DNA from 4 places in the Streptomyces sp. Z423-1 genome. Region 4 is predicted to be linked to each of the others. Evidence: riboswitches for the same ligand, from Rfam matches in the RefSeq annotation. Region 4 holds a riboswitch; each other region holds the start of a gene.
The links. A riboswitch is a leader RNA that binds a small molecule or an ion and turns the genes downstream of it on or off. The one in region 4 is predicted to bind cyclic di-AMP.

Region 1 (4,831 bases), 230 kb from region 4:
CCTGGCCGTGCCCACCGCGACCATGACCTGGGTGGGCCTCGGCCTGACCAGCGCGGGCACCGGTCTGCTGAAGCCCAACGTGGCCCCCATGGCCGGCAAGCTCTACCGCACCGACGACGACCGCCGCGACGCCGGGTTCACCCTCTCCTACATGGCGATCGACATCGGCGCCTTCGCGGGCCCCCTGGTCACCGGTCGGCTCGGCGACCACCAGGGCCGGCGCTGGGGCTTCTCGGCGGCCGCGATCGGTATGACGTTCGGCCTCGTCCAGTACGTCACCGGCCGCCGTCACCTGGCCGGACGCAAGCACGCCGCGCAGTTCGCGCTCGCGCCGGAGGCGAGGCGCCGTGCCGTCCAGCCCATCGCCACCGGGCTGGTGATCGCCACCGCGCTCGTCTCGGTGATCGCCCCGGCCGGCTACTTCGTGATCATGTTCATGACCCTGCGGGTGACCCCCGAGGAACGCGGCCGACTGCGCCCGTACGTCGTGCTCTTCCTCTCCTCGACGGTCTTCAACTTCGTCCCTTTCCAGGCGTACTCCACGATGATGCTGCCGCCCGCGTCGAACGCCGAGACGACGATCCTCGGCTTCGACTTCCCCACCAGTTGGTAAGCCTCCGCCCTGGGCGCCTTCGAAGTCGCCCTCGCGCCGCTGGTGGCCGCCCTGTGGGTGCGGATGGGCCACAGCCGGCCGCACGCCTCCCACAAGATCGCCCTTGGTGTCGTCCCCGGCGGCCTGTCCTTCCTCCTCATAGCCCCGCCGACCTCCGGCATGTCGGCCACCACCAAGCTCGCCCCCGCCGCCTTCGCCGGCCTGGTGGTGCCGGCCGCCGCGCCCTGGCTGCGCCGCACGATGCACCCGGTCCACTGAAGCCATCCTCTGGAGTACCTCCCGTACCGCCTGACCGACTGGACCGCGCCCCGCGACCACCAGCGCCACCTCTGGTACGCCGGGTGGTGAACTGGCTGGCCGCGGCTTCAACTCCCTCCAGATCGCGGCCCTTGCGCCCGAGCCGCCCGAGCCGCTCAATGCGATCGTCACGGTCTGCTCCACGGACGATCGCTACGACAACGACGTGCAGTACATGGGAGGTTCCGTCCTCGCCGTGGACATGCACGCGTGGGCGGCGACCATGCTGGCGTTCGTCTGCCGCCCGCCCGATCCGCGGTATGTCGGCGACGCCTGGCGGGACATGCAGCTGCGGCGCCTCGACGAGGTCGAACCCTTTCTGCACACCTGGCTCGACCACCAGAAGCGCGACGACCACTGCCGGCACGGCAGCGTCTGCGAGGACTACGGCGCGATCCGGGCGGCCGTCCTCGCGGTGGGCGGCTGGCACGACCCGTACCGCGACACGGTGCTCCGCCTGGTCGAACACCTCCCGCCCGACCGCGTCCGCGGCCAGATCGGCCCCTGGTCCCACCAGTACCCCGACCGCGGCCTGCCGCCCGGCCCGGCGATCGGCTTCCTCCAGGAGACCCTGCGCCGGCCGCGGGCGCGGCTGCGGCTGACGTCACAGGTGCCCCGCGGCCAGGTCATCACGCGCGTGTGCGATGTGGCGCCGGACGGATCCTCGACCCTGGTGACGCGGGTGTGATGAACCTCTCCGCGCGTGAGGGGCGCGACCGGATCGTGCCGTGGGCCCCGGGCACCACCGAGGACGTCACCTTCGAGGTCTCGCCCCTCGCCTTCGAGGAACCGGAGCAGTCCGAGCCGCACGGCGTCGCCTATCCGGCCCCTCGCCCCATCGGCGAGGACGATCCACTGTCCGTCCACAGAGGACTCCTTGTCCGCAAATGAGGCAATTTGCACCGCCGATGAAGAGGTGACCTTCCATCGGACCTGGGAGAAGCGCATCCCACGGACCGCCGGTTGAGCAGCACTTGGGCGCATTGCCCGAATTGCCGTTCTTCTACTTGCGCGTGAGTTGGCTCACGCGTACGCCTTCACGATCCCCTCACAGAGATCCCGCGATCCGCCTTTACGCGCCGCCGAGTTGCCCCTTGCCGACCGCAAAGGATCAAGCATGGCAAACACGCAGTTCGAAGATCAAATCGCGCAATATATGAATCCGCTACTTGTTTCGGACATGTGCTCTCGCATACGTTCCCGGCCAGTCGGGCGGAACGCCGAATCCTGCCGCCGCCCGCGCCACCCATGACGGACTCACTCACCGCACGGCAGGAGCGGGGGACCCAGGTAAGTCGCCGGGCCGGATGTCGTACGCAACGACACACGGAACGGCTTGGGGTGAAGTCGCACTCGCAAGGGCGCGGCCGGGCACCTCCCCGCCCGAACCCGACAGCTCACCTCGCAGGCGCCGGAGAGGACATCCCCCATGACTGCAAACGGTCAGTACCGCCGCTCCCGCTCTGCCCGCATCGCCCGCAAGCTCGCCGTCGCCGGTACCGGCGTGGCCGTGCTCGCCCTCCCGCTGATGGGGGCCACCAGCGCCTCCGCCGCCACGCCCACGGCCGTCACCACCGCCGCCACGGCCACGACGTACCCGAACAACCTCGACGGCTGGATCCGCGAGTCGCTCGACATCATGGCGCAGCACGGGATTCCGGGCTCGTACAACGGCATCTACCGCAACATCATGCGTGAGTCGTCCGGCAACCCGTACGCCATCAACAACTGGGACTCCAACGCCGCCAAGGGCACCCCGTCGAAGGGCCTGCTCCAGGTCATCGACCCGACCTTCGCCGCCTACCACGTGCCCGGCACCGCCTTCGACCCGTACGACCCGGTCGCCAACATCACCGCCGCCTGCAACTACGCGGCCGCCCGCTACGGCTCCATCGACAACGTCTTCGGCCCCTACTGAGCCCGGGCGAGCAGCCGTTCGAGGACGACGGCGATGCCGTCGTCCTCGTTCGACAGGGTGATCTCGTCGGCCACCGCCTTGAGTTCGGGGTGGGCGTTGGCCATGGCGACGCCGTACGCCGCCCAGTCGAACATGGGGATGTCGTTGGGCATGTCCCCGAAGGCGATGGTCTGCTGCGGACTCAGGCCCAGATAGCGGGCCGCCAGCGCCAGCCCCGTCGCCTTGGTGATGCCGCACGGCTGGAGCTCGACCGTCCCCGGCCCCGACATGGTGACGGTCGCGAGCGAGCCGACCACCGTGCGGGCCACCGCCGCCAACTCGTCGTCGGTCAGGGCCGGATGGCGCAGCAGCACCTTGCTGATCGGCGCGCACCACAGGTCCTCGCGACGGTCGACCCGCACCGCGGGCAGCGTGGGGTGCGGCATCAGATAGCCGGGCTCGATGAGCGTGAGCCCGTCCACGCCGTCCTGGTCGACGGCCGCGTACACCTGGCCGACCTCGGCCTCGATCTTGCCGAGGGCGGTCTCGGCGAGTTCCCGGTCCAACGTGACGGACCACAGCAGACGGTCCGCGCCGGCGTCGTACAACTGCGCGCCCTGCCCGCACACCGCGAGCCCCCCGCCGCCCAGGAACTCCAGCAGCGGTCGCACCCTCGGCGCCGGCCGTCCGGTCACCACCAGATGCCGGGCACCGGCCGCCGAGACCCGCGCGAGCGCGGCGAGCGAACGGTCGGAGACCGTGTCGTCGCCGCGCAGCAGCGTTCCGTCCAGGTCAGTGGCGATGAGGGCGTAGTCGGTACGCGCGTACTCGGTGCGCGCGGCATATGCGGTGGGTGCGGCCATGATCAGAGAATACGGACAACGCACCCACACCGTTCATCCCCAACTATCGTCCGCCTGTCTGCTTTTCACCCCCACGTGGTGCCCGCAGGCTCCTTGATCGTGGTGTTGATGCGGTTGAACAGGTTCGTCAGCGAGATGGTCAGGATCAGCGCCGACAGTTCCTTCTCGTCGAAGTGGTCGGCGACCTCGTCCCACAACACGTCCGGAACCGACTCCTCGGACAGGTCGGCGAGCCGCGTCATCTTCTCCGCGAGCGTCAGCGCGGCGCGCTCGGCGTCGCTGTAGTAGGGCGCGTGCCGCCAGGTGACGACCGATGTGATGCGCTCCTCGCTCACGCCCGCCTTGCGCAGATTGTGCACATGCCCGTACACGCACGCGCCGCATCCGTTGATCTGGCTGACCCGCAGCGCCACGAGCTCCGCGAACTCCTGGGACAGCCCGCCCTCCCCGATGGCCTGGGTGAGGGTGCCGATGCCCTTCATCGCGTTCGGGAGGACGTACGCCGGGTTCGTCATCCGTGCCTGCATGGTGCTGCCTCCTGTTGTCAGTGGCCGGTGCGATGCTTGCTTTCACTGCACTGACGGATCGGGGGCGGTCGTTGTGACGGACCTGAGGGACGAAATTCAGAACATCAAGATCCATTTGTCGCGCTGCAGACACTCCCAAGACAGAGGCCCCAGCCGTAACGTGATCCGCGACCGCATGGACCGCGTACGAAAGTGAGGCAGCACCCCATGCCCCCCTTCGATGTCCCCGAGGGCGACCCCTTCGGCCCGCACAACCTTCCGTACGGCGTGTTCTCGCCCGCCGGCTCCGCCGACCGGACGGTGGGAGTCCGCCTCGGCGACCACGTCCTCGACGCCGGCGCGGCGGCGCTGGCGCTCGGTTCCCCGTACGCCGAACTGCTGGCCCGCCCGACCCTGAACCCGCTGCTCGCCGCGGGCCGCACCGCCTGGTCGGACGTCCGGCGGGCACTGACCGCCTGGGTCACCGTGCCCTCCCACCGCGAGACCCTCGCGCCCCTGCTGCACCCCCTCTCCTCGGTGACCCTGCACCTGCCCTTCGAGGTCGCGGACTACGTCGACTTCTACGCGTCCGAGAACCACGCCCGGAACGTCGGCCGGATCTTCCGCCCCGACGCGGCCGACTCCCTCACCCCCA
Region 2 (4,831 bases), 4.8 Mb from region 4:
GCCGGTCTCGATCCGGCTCACTTTCGACTGGTGCCAGCCCACCAGCCGGGCCGCCTCACCGCTGGTGAGGCCCGCGCGGCCTCGCAGTGTGCGTAATTCGGCGCCCAGTTTCCGGCGGCGCACCGCGGGACCGTGCTGCATGGGCTACTCCTTACTCCTTCCGAGCCGCCCAAATACGCTCTGCCGTCGCAGAGTTCACCGCTTCGAGCGACAGATATATGCATATCTTGGTGGATCGCCACCGCTTCCGGGCTATGAGTGGCAGTCTGGCGACGAAGCACCAGTCCGGGACCGTACTCGAACCATCCGCTCCGTGTCGGACTGCGGTCCCGTGGGAAAGGGACGACGTCGCCATGGCAGACCACCTGGAAGCATCCGTCACTCTGCCGAGCGATCCCGCCTCGGTCTCCGCCGCCCGCACCTACGTGGTCAGCACGCTGGCGGAATGGGGCCTGCCGCCGGAGACGGAGGTGGCCGACACGATCCGGCTCATCGTCTCCGAACTCGCCACCAACGCCGTTCTGCACACGTCCGGCCAGTCACCCACCTTCACGGTCGCCATGGAGCTCGACCGCGACGAGCAGCTCCGCATCGGGGTGACCGACAGTCACCCGCGCCTGCCGAAGCGGCTCCCGGCCGCCGTCCAGCAGGACAACGGCCGCGGCCTGGTCATCATCCGCTGGCTGACCGCCGAGTGCGGCGGCCGCATGAGAGTCCGCCCGACCCGCGAGGGCGGCAAGACGGTCTCCATCGAACTGCCGTGGACGGTGCGGGCGGGCCCAGTACCGACGGCGGGCAAACAGGAGCCGTAGCTTTCGGGGCGGGTGCGGGGCGCGTTGCGAGGGGAGCCCTACCCGGGCGGGCCACGCAGCGCGCTGCGCGACTGGAGTCGCCGGGCGGGGGGCTCGGCCCCGTGCTCTGGGTGGTCTGGTCTGTTGGGTCGGGTGTGGCGCGGTGGAGGCGGAGGGCTCAGGCCCGCGCCGCGGAAGAGGCGGAGACCTCAAGCCCGCGCCCCGGGCGGTCGGTCCGGCCTGCCGGGTCAGGAGCGGGGCGGTTGGGGCGGAGAGTTCGGGCCCGTGCTCTGGGTGGTCCGGCGTGCAGGGTCGGGGGTGGCGCGGCGGAGGCGGGGGCCTCAGGCCCGCGCCCTGGGAGTCGCGGACGCCTCAGGGCCGTGCAGGTTGCTGAGCTCGGCCGAACGCGCCGCGTAGCAGTGCGCGGAAGGCGTCCGCCGCGGGGGCCGGCTCACCGGCGCGGTGGACGACCGAGATCGTCCGGCGCAGCTCGCCCTCCGACAGCGACCGCACCCCGACCGGCGTGGCCGACGTGCGCGCCACCATCTCCGGTACGACCGCCACCCCGAGCCCCGCACTGACCAGCGCGCACACCAGGGCGTACCCCGGCGTGGCGACCAGCACCGAGGGCGCCGCCCCGGCGCGGGCCAGCGCCGTCTCCACCCCCTGCCGGGCCGGATGGTCCGGCGCCATGCTGATCAGTGGCTGCCCGGCGAGTTCGGCCAGCGGCAGCCGGGAGCCACCGCCGCCGAGAGCGTGCCCCGGCGCCGTCACCAGCACCAGCTCCTCGACGAGCAGCGGCTCGGCACCGACCGACGAGGGCAGCGGCACCGGATCGGCCGGCTCGTAGGTGTGCGTCAGCGCCAGATCCACCTCGCCCGCGGCCACCGCCGCGACCCCGGCCGGCGGTTCGTAGTCCGCGACGGTCAGCTCCACGTCCGGATGTGCCCGGCGGAACGCGCTGAGCACCGGCGGCAGCAGATGGATCCCCGCGGTCTGGAAGGTGCCGACCCGGAGCGTGCCACCGGCGAGCCCGGTCAGCCGCGCCAGTTCGTGACGCGCCCGCTCCAGCTCGTCCAGCACCGTACGGGCCCGCGCCGCCAGCAACTCGCCCGCGGCCGTCAGCCGCGCCCCTCGGTGGTGCCGTACGAGCAGCGCGGCGCCCGCCTCCCGCTCCAGCTTCGCCAGTTGCTGGGAGAGCGCGGGCGGGGTGTAGCCGAGCCGCTCGGCGGCCCGGGTGATCGACCCGGCCTCGGCGACCGCCACCAGCGCGGCGAGCCGCGTCGGGTCGTACATGTCACTCCAGGGCGGCTTACAGAGGTAGATGAAAGCAATGCTTAAGGCTTACCCAGGTTACTCGAAATACCTGCTGAAGGCTTCTTTCCGGCAGCCTGACGTCATGGACGCACAGCTCATCGCCTTCACCGGAGTCGCCGCGGGCATGGTCGCCATGCCGGGCGCGGACTTCACCGTCGTCGTGCGCAACGCCCTGATCTCCCGCCGGGCCGGCGTCGCGTGCGCGCTGGGGATCACGGGCGGGCTGCTGCTGCACACCGCGCTGGCCGTGGCCGGTGTCGCGGCGGTCCTGGCCGCCGTGCCCGCGCTGTTCCGGGCGCTGCAACTGGCCGGCGGCGCCTACGTGCTCCATCTCGGGATCCGGACCCTGTGGTCGGTACGACGACCCCGCACCGCCACCGGCGAGGCGCCGACGTCGCCCGCGCCGCACCCGCTGCGCCAGGGCTTCGTCACCAACGCGCTGAACCCGAAGGCGCCGGTGACCTTCCTCAGTCTGCTGCCGCAGTTCGTCCCGGCGGGCGCCCCGGTGCTGCCCCGCACCCTGCTGCTGGCGCTCATCGTCGTGGCCCTCGCCCTGGTGTGGTTCCCGGCGGTGGCCCTGCTGGTGGACCGGCTCGGCCGATGGCTGCGCAGGCCGCGCGCCGCCCGCGCCCTGGAGGGCGTCACGGGCGCCGCGCTGACGGTCCTCGGCGCGACCCTGCTGCTGGAAGCGGGCTGAGCCTGCGTCACGGGCGGGGCGGTGGCGGCCCGTCGGGGCGCTGCCACCGCCGCCCGAGAGTCACTTGACCCGGCCGTACCAGACGCTCTTCGTCCAGATCTTCTGCAGCCGCACCACGTCCCCGGACTTCGGGGCGTGCCAGATCTTCCCCTTTCCGGCGTAGATGCCGACGTGGTACACGTTCGACCCCGAGTGGAAGAACACGAGGTCGCCGGCCTTCCGGCTCTTGGCCGGGATGTGGCGGGTCTTGTTGTACTGCTGGGCGGCCGTACGAGGCAGCTTCTTGCCCGCCTTCTTGTACGAATACAGCGTCAGCCCGGAGCAGTCGAACCTGCGCGGTCCGGTGGCGCCCCACTTGTACGGGGAGCCCTTCTTCGAGGCCGCGACCTGGAGAGCCTTCCTCGCCGGCGTGGCGGCCTCGGCCTCCGAGGCGAAGCCCGGAGCCACGACGGAGCCGCCCACCGCGACGAGAGTGAGGGCCGAGGCCGTACCGGCCCGGGCCATGAGCGACGGGACACGATTGAGCGCGGTCATGCGCAACCCTTCGTCAGCCGCCTGTGAAGGATGACCTGTCGGATTCGGGCTGGCGAAGTTGCCCGGCCGCGTTGTCACGGCTTCACCCCAAGGGCTGCTCGGAACCTGAACAAGCGTTCCGGCGACCCGTCGTGCTCGGGTCCTCCACTCCTGCCGATCCACTCCTGTCGACCGGTCATCCGGGCGGCGGCAGGACTCGGCGTCCGCCCGGACCGCCCCGCCGCGGTGGCGGGGGCTTGTCGTCAGTCGGGATCTTGACCCACGTAAGTCCGAAAATCCCAACGCAACCGGGGATTTGTGGCGTTACTCACCACTCGCCCGTTCGGGTGGACAGCCTGATGTGCGAACAGGTGTCAAGGGTGCCACGCCACCTCGGACCAGCAGCGGAACGTCTCATTCCGACCCGAGGCAGACCTCGTTGCGCAACCGCAAGGGCCCCGGAAAAGGACCTGAGGATCCACCGGACGGGGGTAGCCCTTTTGGTTCGTTTCACCCCCGGCCCGGACGTCCTGTCGCGTCGCCTCGCGGTCCGGGTGGACGGTGGCTGAGTCGACCGTGCCTCAACTGTCGGAGCGCGGCGGAACGGTGACACGCGCCGTGCGGCGTTCACCGTCCAGCACGCGCAGCGCCCGCGCGAGCGTTCGGGCGTGGAGTTCGGTCTCGCCCCGCTGGTGCATCAGCGCGAGCGCGTCGCGCAGTTCGGCCGCCTTGCGCACCAGCGCCTGGGCGGCACGCAGTCCACGATACGTGTCCCCGTCGTACGCCGGGTTGATACGCCCCAGCAGGTCCGCCACTTCCAGGTAACGGTCGATCAACTCGCCCTCGGCCCGGGTGAGGGCGGGCAGCGGCGGGAGTTCCGGTGGCAGCATCCGCGGCTCACCCCATCTCCTCCAGCCGGGCGCGTACCCGCGCCAACTCCTCCGCCTGGACGGCGACTCACTGGCCTGTCCCTCGATCGGCTCGGGCAGCGCCGGCTGACGGATCACCACCCGGGCGCCGGGCAGGGCGAATCGCTTGCCCGGGGGTGCCTGCGGCGAGCAGTACGGCGGCGGTCGATCCGGCCTGCCCGAGGCAGATCGTCTCCAGCGCGTCGTCGTGACACGGCGGAACATCGCGGGCCCAACCCCTCGTAGAACACGTACAGGCCGTGCGCCCCCTACGGCGGGGCGCACGGCCTCTACGTGCTGTATGTGGTCAGCCGGCCAGCGCGGGCCTCCGGTCGGCTGCGGATTCTTCGCTGCTCGCCGTACGGGACTTCAGCGCGCTGCCCAGCAGCACCGCCCCCAGCCCCACCGCGACCCACCACGTCAGCGTCAGCGCCGGACCCAGCGCCGCCGCGCCGTCGAAGTACGACACCGAGCGCAGCAGCGTCGTCCCCGCACCCGGCGGCAGCCACTGGCCGAGCGCCCCGGCCGGCTCGGGCAGCATCTGCGGCGCCGATCCCGCCCCCGAGAACGGGTTGCCGAACAGCATCAGCACACCCGCGCCGAGG
Region 3 (4,831 bases), 2.1 Mb from region 4:
GGTTCGCCACGCAGCCGCTCACCATCGGCGGCCAGGACATCGCACCCGGCGATCCCGTCCTCGTCGTACTCGCCGCCGCCGACCGGGATCCGGAGCGGTTCGCGGACCCGGACACCCTCGACCTCGCCCGCCGTGACAACCAGCACCTCGGCTACGGCCATGGCATCCACTACTGCCTCGGCGCGCCCCTCGCCCGCCTGGAGGGCCAGACCGCGCTCGCCACCCTCCTCACCCGCCTGCCGGACCTGCGACTCGCGGTGGATCCGGGCGAACTGCGGTGGCGCGGCGGGCTCATCATGCGGGGGCTGCGGACGTTGCCGGTGGAGTTCACCCCCGTGCCGTAGCCGACCGGCACACACGCGGGGCACAAGCGGGGCACGCCGGGGGGCACAAGCGGCGGGACGCAAGCGCAAGTCACCAGCGCAAACATGACACGCGTTCAATTCTGTGATCTTCACGTGATCTGCGCGGCATTAACTTGTGACAAGTGATCGTCTGCCGATACGTTCACCCATCAGCGCGGCACCCCACCATCGGCGCCCCGCAGGTCCTTGCTGTCTCGCGAAAGGCCCCCGCATGCTCTCCGGGAACGGTCGTCACCGTCGCCCCCGCCAGGCACCCGCTCTCGTCGTCGCCGCCGGTGTGACCGGCTCAGCCATCGCCATTCCCCTCCTCGGCGCCACCGGCGCGAGCGCGGCCAGCGGGACGACCTGGGACCGGGTCGCGGAGTGCGAGACCGGTGGCTCCTGGAGTGCCGACACGGGTAACGGGTACTACGGCGGGCTCCAACTCTCCCAGGCGGACTGGGAGAAGTACGGCGGCCTCACCTACGCCGCGAGCGCGGACCGGGCCAGCCGTTCGCAGCAGATCGCCGTCGCCGAGAAGGTCCTCGCGGACCAGGGTGTCGGCGCGTGGGCGACCTGCGGTCCGCTCGTGGGGCTCGACACGGACTCCGCGTCGGCCCGGGTCGACACGGGTGTGGCCGGTGACGCGTCGAGCACTCCGTTGGATACGAGATCCGACGTTTCAGGCATTCTGTCCAACTCGCTTGGATTGTCCAACTCGCCCGGTGGCTCCTACTCCGGTGGCACCGGCAGTCCCGACGGCTCAAGTGGGGCCAACGGGTCCAATGGCTCCAACAGTTCCAATGGGCCCAACGGATCTGATGCACCCACGAATTCGATCAATCCCACCGAATCCGCTGAATCGGCCGAATCGGCCGAATCCACCCCGTCCTCCGGCTCCACCTCCTCCACCCCCTCCACCCCTTCCGGCGCCTCCACCCCCTCCTCCGGGTCCGAGTCCAGCGGATCCCCCGCATCCCCCGCATCCCCCACATTCCCCGGGTTCAGCCAATCCCCCGAATCGGGCGAATCCCTCCCATTCTCCTCGTCTCCTGACGTGTCATCGAGCACGCCAAGCACCTCGAACCTCACCGACACGGGCGCTCTCCTCGGCATCGGCAAGCACCGCGGGGGCAGCGCGAACGAGGATGCGGCGGGCGGTCGTACCGTCGAATCCTCCGGGCGGCACGCCTCGCGCAGTGGTGCCACCACCCGTGCGGCAGGCGACGGTTCATACACCGTCCGGGAGGGCGACAGCCTCTCGGGGATCGCCGACTCCCTTGGTGTGCAGGGCGGATGGTCCACCCTCTACGCCGAGAACAAGGACTCCCTCGGCGCCGACCCGGACCTCATCCTCCCCGGTCAGACGCTGGATGTCGGCGTCGAGTCGGCCGGCGAGTAGGTGCGGGAAACGGCCCACGAACAGCGGGAGTTCACGTCACACTTCGAGCCGAATGTCCGGTTTGGCGAAAGTGTGGGATGAGTCTCAGAAGCCCTGATCGTCTTTGAAATTCCGCCGATCGCGTGTCTACGGTCATGACCGCTCGCCAACACGAGCCCCGGTTGCCGCAACGCCGAATCCTGCCAGCGGCTGCCCGGGAACAGTCGTCGCGTCAAGCGCCGTAGGCAGGAGCGGGGGACCCAAGGTAAGTGCCGGGCCCGGCAGTTGAGGCGACTCAGCGCCGGAACCGGCTTGGGGTGAAGCCACGCCTCCGACGGAGGTGTGGCCGGGCAACTCAACCGGCCCGAACCCGACAGCTCACCTCGCAGGCGTCGGTGAGGGGATCCAACCATGCTGTTTTCCGGCAAGGGCAAGCACCGTCGTCCGTCCAAGACCGCTCGCGCCATCGCCGCCGTCGGCGTCACCGGCGCCGCCGCCGTCGCCGCCCCGCTGATGGCGGCCGGCAACGCCTCCGCCGCCACCGCCTCCGAGTGGGACGCGGTCGCCCAGTGCGAGTCCGGCGGCAACTGGTCCATCAACACCGGCAACGGCTACTACGGCGGCCTGCAGTTCTCCGCCTCGACCTGGGCCGCGTACGGCGGTACGCAGTACGCCGCCACGGCCGACCGGGCCACCAAGGCGCAGCAGATACAGATCGCCGAGAAGGTGCTCGCGGGTCAGGGCAAGGGCGCCTGGCCGCACTGCGGCAAGGGCCTGTCGAACGCCACCTACACCGGCGGCGGCTCCGCCGGCAGCGGCTCCTCGCAGAGCACCAAGCAGGAGAGCACCCAGCAGAGCACCGAGACCAGCACGCGTGCGACCGAGCAGCAGTCGGCCTCCCGCTCGCAGGAGCGTCCGGCCGCGAAGGAGACGGTCACCACCCCGACCGGCGGCAAGGTCAAGAAGGGCGACGGCGAGTACAAGGTCGTCGAGGGCGACTCGCTCAGCACCATCGCCGCCGAGCACGACGTCAAGGGCGGCTGGGAGAAGCTGTTCGAGCTGAACAAGGACATCGTCGAGGACGCCGACCTCATCTACCCGGGCCAGCAGCTGCACCTGAAGTAACACGGGTCCAGCTACGGTCCGAGGGGCTGACCCCCGTGAGGGTTCCTCCCCCGTTCCCCACGGGCTTCCCGCCCCGGTGCGTGTTCCCCCGTACGCACCGGGGCGGGGCTTTTTGTGTCACCGTTACGCACCGGCGTCTTTGTTCCGTTCGGAAACAATTTACTCTCGGTTCCGTCCACGGGGTGGGCGACCGGCTGGCCGATCGCACGGAGCCGGTTAGGCTCGTCTCGCAGAGCCGCTGCGGTCCTGCTCAACCGCGTCACATCCACGAAGGAGATGCTCGTGCCGTCCATCGACGTCGTCGTAGCCCGGGAAATCCTGGACTCCCGAGGCAACCCCACGGTCGAGGTCGAGGTCGGCCTCGACGACGGCAGCACGGGTCGTGCCGCCGTCCCGTCCGGCGCCTCCACGGGCGCCTTCGAGGCCATCGAACTCCGCGACGGCGACCCCAACCGTTACCTCGGCAAGGGCGTCGAGAAGGCCGTCCTGGCCGTCATCGAGCAGATCGGGCCGGAGCTGGTCGGCTACGACGCCACCGAGCAGCGCCTGATCGACCAGGCGATGTTCGACCTGGACGCCACCGACAACAAGGGCTCCCTCGGCGCCAACGCCATCCTCGGCGTCTCGCTCGCCGTCGCGCACGCCGCCTCCGAGGCCAGCGACCTCCCCCTCTTCCGCTACCTGGGCGGCCCCAACGCGCACCTGCTGCCGGTGCCGATGATGAACATCCTGAACGGCGGCTCGCACGCCGACTCCAACGTGGACATCCAGGAGTTCATGATCGCCCCGATCGGCGCGGAGTCCTTCTCCGAGGCCCTGCGCTGGGGCGCCGAGGTCTACCACACCCTGAAGAAGGTCCTGAAGAGCAAGGGCCTGGCCACCGGCCTCGGCGACGAGGGCGGCTTCGCCCCGAACCTGGACTCCAACCGCGCCGCCCTCGACCTCATCCTCGAGGCCATCAAGGAGGCCGGCTACACCCCCGGCGAGCAGATCGCCCTCGCGCTCGACGTGGCCGCGTCCGAGTTCTACAAGGACGGCGTCTACGTCTTCGAGGGCAAGGAGCGCTCGGCCACCGAGATGACCGAGTACTACGCCGAGCTGGTCGAGGCGTACCCGCTGGTCTCCATCGAGGACCCGCTGTTCGAGGACGACTGGGAGGGCTGGAAGACCATCACCGCCAAGCTCGGTGACAAGGTCCAGCTCGTCGGCGACGACCTGTTCGTCACCAACCCCGAGCGCCTCGCCCGCGGCATCGAGGAGGGCGCGGCCAACGCCCTGCTGGTCAAGGTCAACCAGATCGGCTCGCTGACCGAGACGCTGGACGCCGTCGAGCTGGCCCAGCGCAACGGCTTCAAGTGCATGATGTCCCACCGCTCCGGCGAGACCGAGGACGTCACGATCGCCGACCTCGCCGTCGCCACCAACTGCGGCCAGATCAAGACCGGCGCCCCGGCCCGCTCCGAGCGCGTCGCCAAGTACAACCAGCTGCTGCGCATCGAGGAGATCCTCGACGACGCCGCGGTGTACGCCGGCCGCAGCGCGTTCCCCCGCTTCAAGGGCTGACAGCTGACACCCGGCCGACACCCTGGCTGACACCAGTAGGCAGCGTCGTACGTACGTCCCCGTACCCGGTCCCGTACCGTGTGCGGGGACGTACGCGCGTGGACGGGAGGCGGAAGCCAGATGGCCGTGAGAGACCGGGACCGTTTCTCCACCGCGACCAGGATCCGTCTGCTCGGCGAGCAGACGGCGGCCCGCGTCTACCGTTCGCAGACCCGCCGCCAGGCCCGCCGCTCCCGGCTCACCGGCCGCGCCGCCCTGCTCGCCCTCGTCGTCTGTTCCCTGGTCGTCGCCCTCGCCTACCCGATAAGGCAGTACGTCGCCCAGCGCGCCGAGATCGCCGACCTGCAGCGGCAGAAGGAACAGGCCCGGCAGCGGGTCGAGGAACTGCGCGATCTCAAGGCACGTTGGCAGGACGACG
Region 4 (4,831 bases):
GGCCGCCTCGTCCTGCAGGGTGCTCAGCCGTTTCTGCGCCGCGTCGGCCTGCTCCTTGGCGCCGTTGTACTTCTGGGTGGCGACCTCCGCCTCCTGGTACAGCTTGTCCACCTTGGCCTTGACCTGCCCCGGCGTCAGCTGGGGCTCGGCGTGGCCGGTCCCGTCGAGGCCCGTGGCGGTCGCCGCGCCCGCGAGGGCGATCGTCGCCGCGGTACGGGCCTTGGTGCCGTGGGCCGAGCGTTGTCGGGGCTTGCGGTGCGCTGCCACGTGGACTGCACGTCCTTTCCTGCGACTCGGGCGACCGCCGTGTGCGTACGGCCACCGGGTGGACGTACGACCGCCGGGCGGCGGCTTACGCGTCCGGCGGCGCCCCGGACAGGGGATGCGGGGCGCCGCCGGACCTTCTCGGCGGTGGTGCCCGGCTGCCGCCCCTGGCCATGGGCGGCGGTGGGGAGCCGGTCACCTGGTGGAGGACGCTAGACCCGGGTGTGTCGGCGCGGTGACGCCTTGTGCGGAAGTGACGACAGGGGATCGGTGGGTGACCATATGTGATCGTGATCCCGTTTCTGGGTCGTCGTCTTCACGCAGCGCGATGACCGATGCGGCGATTCCGGGGGCGGGTGCGAGGGTCGGGGTGCTATGGCGCGCATATATGCAGTCACCGTGTGCTCCACGGGCGGCCCGGTGTCGGGTGGCCCGGAACCCCCTGATTAGGCTCCGGCCCCATGGACGTACTCATCCACCTCTTCGTCGGCCTGCACATCATCGGCATCGCCTCGCTGCTCGGTGGTTTCCTCACCCAGATGAAGGCGATGGGCCAGGGCACCGCACGATTCGTCCCGGCGATGCTGCACGGCGCGCTGACCATGCTGGTCACCGGCGTGATCCTGGTCGGCCTCAACCAGGCCGACGACCAGCCCGTCAACAACATCAAGATCGGCGTGAAGCTGGCCCTGCTGATCGTGATCCTCGGCCTCGTCTATGTGAAGCGGGACGAGGAGAAGGTGGACAAGGGCATGTTCGGGCTGGTGGGCCTGCTGACCACGGCGAACATCTTCATCGCCGTGCTCTGGACCTGACGTCCTGCCGCACGCGCGCGTACCACGGAAACCGCCGTACGCGCGCGTGCCCCTCAGCCGCCTTTCGGCGCCGGTTGTCAGGCCGGGCGGACGACGCTGTGGATGGAGGACTCGCCGTCGTAGTAGACCGACTCCTCGCGGACGTACGTGCCCGGCTTCGGGGCGTGGATCATCATGCCGTTGCCGATGTAGAGGCCGACGTGCGTGACGTCGTCGTAGAAGAAGATCAGGTCACCCGGCTGGGCGGCGGCGATGGAGACCGTCGTGCCGGCGTCGACCTGGTCGTAGGTGGTGCGGGGCAGGCTGACGCCGGCCGCCTTCCACGCGGCCTGGGTGAGGCCGGAGCAGTCGTAGGAGTCGGGGCCGGTGGCGCCCCAGACGTACGGCTTGCCGATCTGCGCGCGGGCGAAGGCGAGCGCCTTCTCGGCCTTGGTGGCGTACGCGGAGTCCGACACGGAGGTGCCGGAGCCGGACTCGTTGCCCGTGCCGGCTGAGGCACCGCCGCCGGCCGACTCCTGCTCCTGCTGCTGCGCCGCCTCCTGGCGTCGCTGTTCCTCCGCCTGCTGGCGGGCGAGCTCGGCGGCCTTGCGCTCGGCCTCCTCCTGCTTCTGCTTCTCGATCGCCGCGAGGCGGGCCTTCTCCTCGGCGGTCAGCTTCGACAGCAGTTCGCGCGCGTCGGCGAGCTTCTTCTGGACGGTGGCCTTGGCCGTCTGCAAGTCGCTCTGCGACTCGGTGAGCCGTGCCAGGCTCTCGGTGGCCTCCTGGCGCTTCTGCATCGTCGCCGACTGCTCGGTGAAGTACTCGTGGACCGCGTCCTTCTGACGGCTGGTCAGCCGACCCATCAGCTGGGTCTGGTCGAAGTAGTCCTGCGGGGAGTCGGCGAGCAGGAAGGTGGCGGTGTCGGGGACGGACGCGCCGGTGCGGTACTGGGCGGCGGCGTACGTCCCCAGCTCCTCACGCGCCTCGTTGAGCTTCTGCGTGCGCTGGGCGACGTCGTCCAGGAGGGCGTCGACGCGCTTGCGCTGCTTCGCGGTCTTCTCCTTGGCCGCGTTGTACTTCTCGGTCGCCGACTCCGCCTGGCGGTAGAGGTCGTCGACCTTTTTCTCGACCTCTTCGAGACTCGGATTGTCGTCGGCCGAGGGTGCGGCGTTGGCGGTCTGGGAGAGCAGAGCCACGGAGGTCAGGGCAGCGGTGGCGAGGGCGGGGGTCCGTATGCCTGCTACGCGCGCGCCCGTGGGGCGCGACTTGCGGTGCGACGCCAAAGGAGGCGACTCCTTCCATGTGCCGCCTACCGGGTTAGCTGTCGGGTTCGGGCGGGTGGTTCGGAAGGGTTGCCCTACGGTCCGCTCCCGGTAAGGGAGTTTGACCGATTCACCCCAAGTTCGGTTGGGTCCCCGGCTCCGGCTGCCTCAGGCGCACCGGACTCGGCGGAGGCCGCGCGGCCCGGCGACGTTCGCCGGTGGGGGTCGTGCGGCCTGACCGGCACGGTAGCCAACTCGTGTGGCCCGTGTGAAGGTTGGTGGGTGATATGCCCGATACATTTTCGTGACCTTTAGTCAGCCATTACGGCCCGCGTGAGATCGTGTTCGGACGGTGAGCGCCTGGCCGGTGGGGGCCGGGCGTTAATGGGGTGGGCAAGATCGTCGGCTTTCCCGGCCGGGATTTCCGGGGCGGCCGCGGGTTGTCAGTGGGGAGCCCTAGACTCGGAGAGCGATGAGCAGCCTCTTTGACGACAGCTTCCTGGCGGACCTCCAGGCCCCACGGGCCCACGAGGAGCCTCCGCCGCCGCCCGAGGACGATCACACTCCGGAGTCGATTCCGGACGATCTGTTCGGCGGGAAGTTCGACGTGCCCCCGGACCGGGACGCCTACTACCGCGACGGCGCCCCGCGCCCGGCCATGGACTCCGCCGCGCTCCTGGAGGGGCTGAACGACAACCAGCGTGCCGCCGTCGTCCACTCCGGCTCGCCCCTGCTCATCGTGGCCGGTGCCGGCTCCGGCAAGACGCGCGTCCTCACCCACCGCATCGCCTACCTCCTCGCCGAGCGCGGGGTGCACCCGGGCCAGATCCTCGCCATCACCTTCACCAACAAGGCGGCGGGCGAGATGAAGGAGCGCGTCGAGCAGCTCGTCGGCCCGCGCGCCCACGCGATGTGGGTGATGACCTTCCACAGCGCCTGTGTGCGCATCCTGCGCCGGGAGTCCAAGAAGCTCGGCTTCACCTCGTCCTTCTCGATCTATGATGCCGCCGACAGCAAGCGCCTGATGGCCCTGGTCTGCCGCGACCTGGACCTCGACCCCAAGCGCTTCCCGCCCAAGTCCTTCAGCGCCAAGATCAGCAACCTCAAGAACGAGCTGATCGACGAGGAGGACTTCGCCGCCCAGGCCGCAGACGGCTTCGAGAAGACCCTCGCCCAGGCGTACGCGCTGTACCAGTCACGCCTGCGTGAGGCGAATGCCCTCGACTTCGACGACCTGATCATGACGACGGTCAACCTGCTCCGCGCCTTCCCGGACGTCGCCGAGCACTACCGCCGCCGCTTCCGGCACGTCCTGGTCGACGAGTACCAGGACACCAACCACGCCCAGTACGCCCTCGTCCGCGAGCTCGTCGGCACCGGCGAGCGTGCCGCCGAGGACATCGACGTACCGCCCGGCGAGGACGACCTGGCGCCCGCCGAGCTGTGCGTGGTGGGTGACGCCGACCAGTCGATCTACGCCTTCCGCGGCGCGACCATCCGCAACATCCTCCAGTTCGAGGAGGACTACCCGGACGCGACGACGATCCTGCTGGAGCAGAACTACCGCTCCACGCAGACGATCCTCTCCGCAGCCAACGCGGTCATCGAGCGCAACGAGTCCCGCCGCCCCAAGAACCTGTGGACCAACGCGGGCGCGGGCGCGCGCATCACCGGCTATGTCGCCGACACCGAGCACGACGAGGCGCAGTTCGTCGCCGACGAGATAGACCGCCTCACGGACGCGGGCGAGGCGAAGGCCGGCGACGTCGCCGTCTTCTACCGGACGAACGCCCAGTCCCGTGTCTTCGAGGAGATCTTCATCCGCGTCGGACTGCCCTACAAGGTCGTCGGCGGTGTCCGCTTCTACGAGCGCAAGGAGGTCCGGGACGTCCTGGCCTACCTGCGGGTGCTGGCCAACCCGGAGGACTCGGTCCCGCTGCGCCGGATCCTCAACGTGCCCAAGCGAGGCATCGGCGACCGCGCCGAGGCGATGATCGACGCCCTCTCCCAGCGCGAGAAGATCAGCTTCCCGCAGGCGCTCAAGCGGGTCGACGAGGCCTACGGCATGGCCGCGCGGTCGACGAACGCGGTGAAGCGGTTCAACACGCTGATGGAGGACCTCCGTACGATCGTCGACTCCGGCGCCGGCCCGGCGACGATCCTGGAGGCCGTGCTCGAACGCACCGGCTACCTCGCCGAGTTGCAGGCCTCCACCGACCCGCAGGACGAGACCCGGATCGAGAACCTCCAGGAACTCGCCGCTGTCGCCCTGGAGTTCGAGCAGGAGCGCGGCGAGGGCGAGGCGGGCACGCTGGCCGACTTCCTGGAGCAGGTCGCGCTGGTCGCCGACTCCGACCAGATCCCGGACGAGGAGGAGGGCGAAGGCGTCATCACGCTGATGACCCTGCACACCGCCAAGGGCCTGGAGTTCCCGGTCGTCTTCCTCACCGGCATGGAGGACGGCGTCTTCCCACACATGCGCGCCCTCGGCCAGACCAAGGAACTGGAGGA

Region 1: linked by a shared signal. The riboswitch ahead of HJD23_RS16680 (transglycosylase SLT domain-containing protein) and the one ahead of HJD23_RS15630 (C40 family peptidase) in region 4 are both predicted to bind cyclic di-AMP.
Region 2: linked by a shared signal. The riboswitch ahead of HJD23_RS37895 (C40 family peptidase) and the one ahead of HJD23_RS15630 (C40 family peptidase) in region 4 are both predicted to bind cyclic di-AMP.
Region 3: linked by a shared signal. The riboswitch ahead of HJD23_RS25235 (transglycosylase family protein) and the one ahead of HJD23_RS15630 (C40 family peptidase) in region 4 are both predicted to bind cyclic di-AMP.

What each region holds. Positions count from the first base shown of each region.
Region 1 is NZ_CP053109.1:3,724,934-3,729,764, forward strand. It holds partial or broken gene HJD23_RS16670 (peptide MFS transporter) at 1-871, shown strand, start outside; partial or broken gene HJD23_RS16675 (CocE/NonD family hydrolase) at 881-1,877, shown strand; cyclic di-AMP (ydaO/yuaA leader) riboswitch at 2,159-2,334, shown strand; gene HJD23_RS16680 (transglycosylase SLT domain-containing protein) at 2,340-2,828, shown strand; gene HJD23_RS16685 (HAD family hydrolase) at 2,822-3,670, opposite strand; gene HJD23_RS16690 (carboxymuconolactone decarboxylase family protein) at 3,736-4,197, opposite strand; gene fahA (fumarylacetoacetase) at 4,405-4,831, shown strand, end outside.
Region 2 is NZ_CP053109.1:8,307,545-8,312,375, forward strand. It holds gene HJD23_RS37875 (helix-turn-helix transcriptional regulator) at 1-141, opposite strand, end outside; gene HJD23_RS37880 (ATP-binding protein) at 354-812, shown strand; gene HJD23_RS37885 (LysR family transcriptional regulator) at 1,164-2,087, opposite strand; gene HJD23_RS37890 (LysE family translocator) at 2,191-2,805, shown strand; gene HJD23_RS37895 (C40 family peptidase) at 2,866-3,339, opposite strand; cyclic di-AMP (ydaO/yuaA leader) riboswitch at 3,343-3,551, opposite strand; gene HJD23_RS37900 (hypothetical protein) at 3,900-4,208, opposite strand; partial or broken gene HJD23_RS37905 (ATP-dependent Clp protease proteolytic subunit) at 4,222-4,425, opposite strand; gene HJD23_RS37910 (ABC transporter permease) at 4,534-4,831, opposite strand, start outside.
Region 3 is NZ_CP053109.1:5,624,260-5,629,090, forward strand. It holds gene HJD23_RS25225 (cytochrome P450) at 1-344, shown strand, start outside; gene HJD23_RS25230 (transglycosylase family protein) at 577-1,746, shown strand; cyclic di-AMP (ydaO/yuaA leader) riboswitch at 1,953-2,132, shown strand; gene HJD23_RS25235 (transglycosylase family protein) at 2,137-2,850, shown strand; gene eno (phosphopyruvate hydratase) at 3,133-4,413, shown strand; gene HJD23_RS25245 (septum formation initiator family protein) at 4,534-4,831, shown strand, end outside.
Region 4 is NZ_CP053109.1:3,494,618-3,499,448, reverse strand. It holds gene HJD23_RS15640 (C40 family peptidase) at 1-267, opposite strand, end outside; gene HJD23_RS15635 (hypothetical protein) at 726-1,079, shown strand; gene HJD23_RS15630 (C40 family peptidase) at 1,157-2,341, opposite strand; cyclic di-AMP (ydaO/yuaA leader) riboswitch at 2,349-2,519, opposite strand; gene pcrA (DNA helicase PcrA) at 2,793-4,831, shown strand, end outside.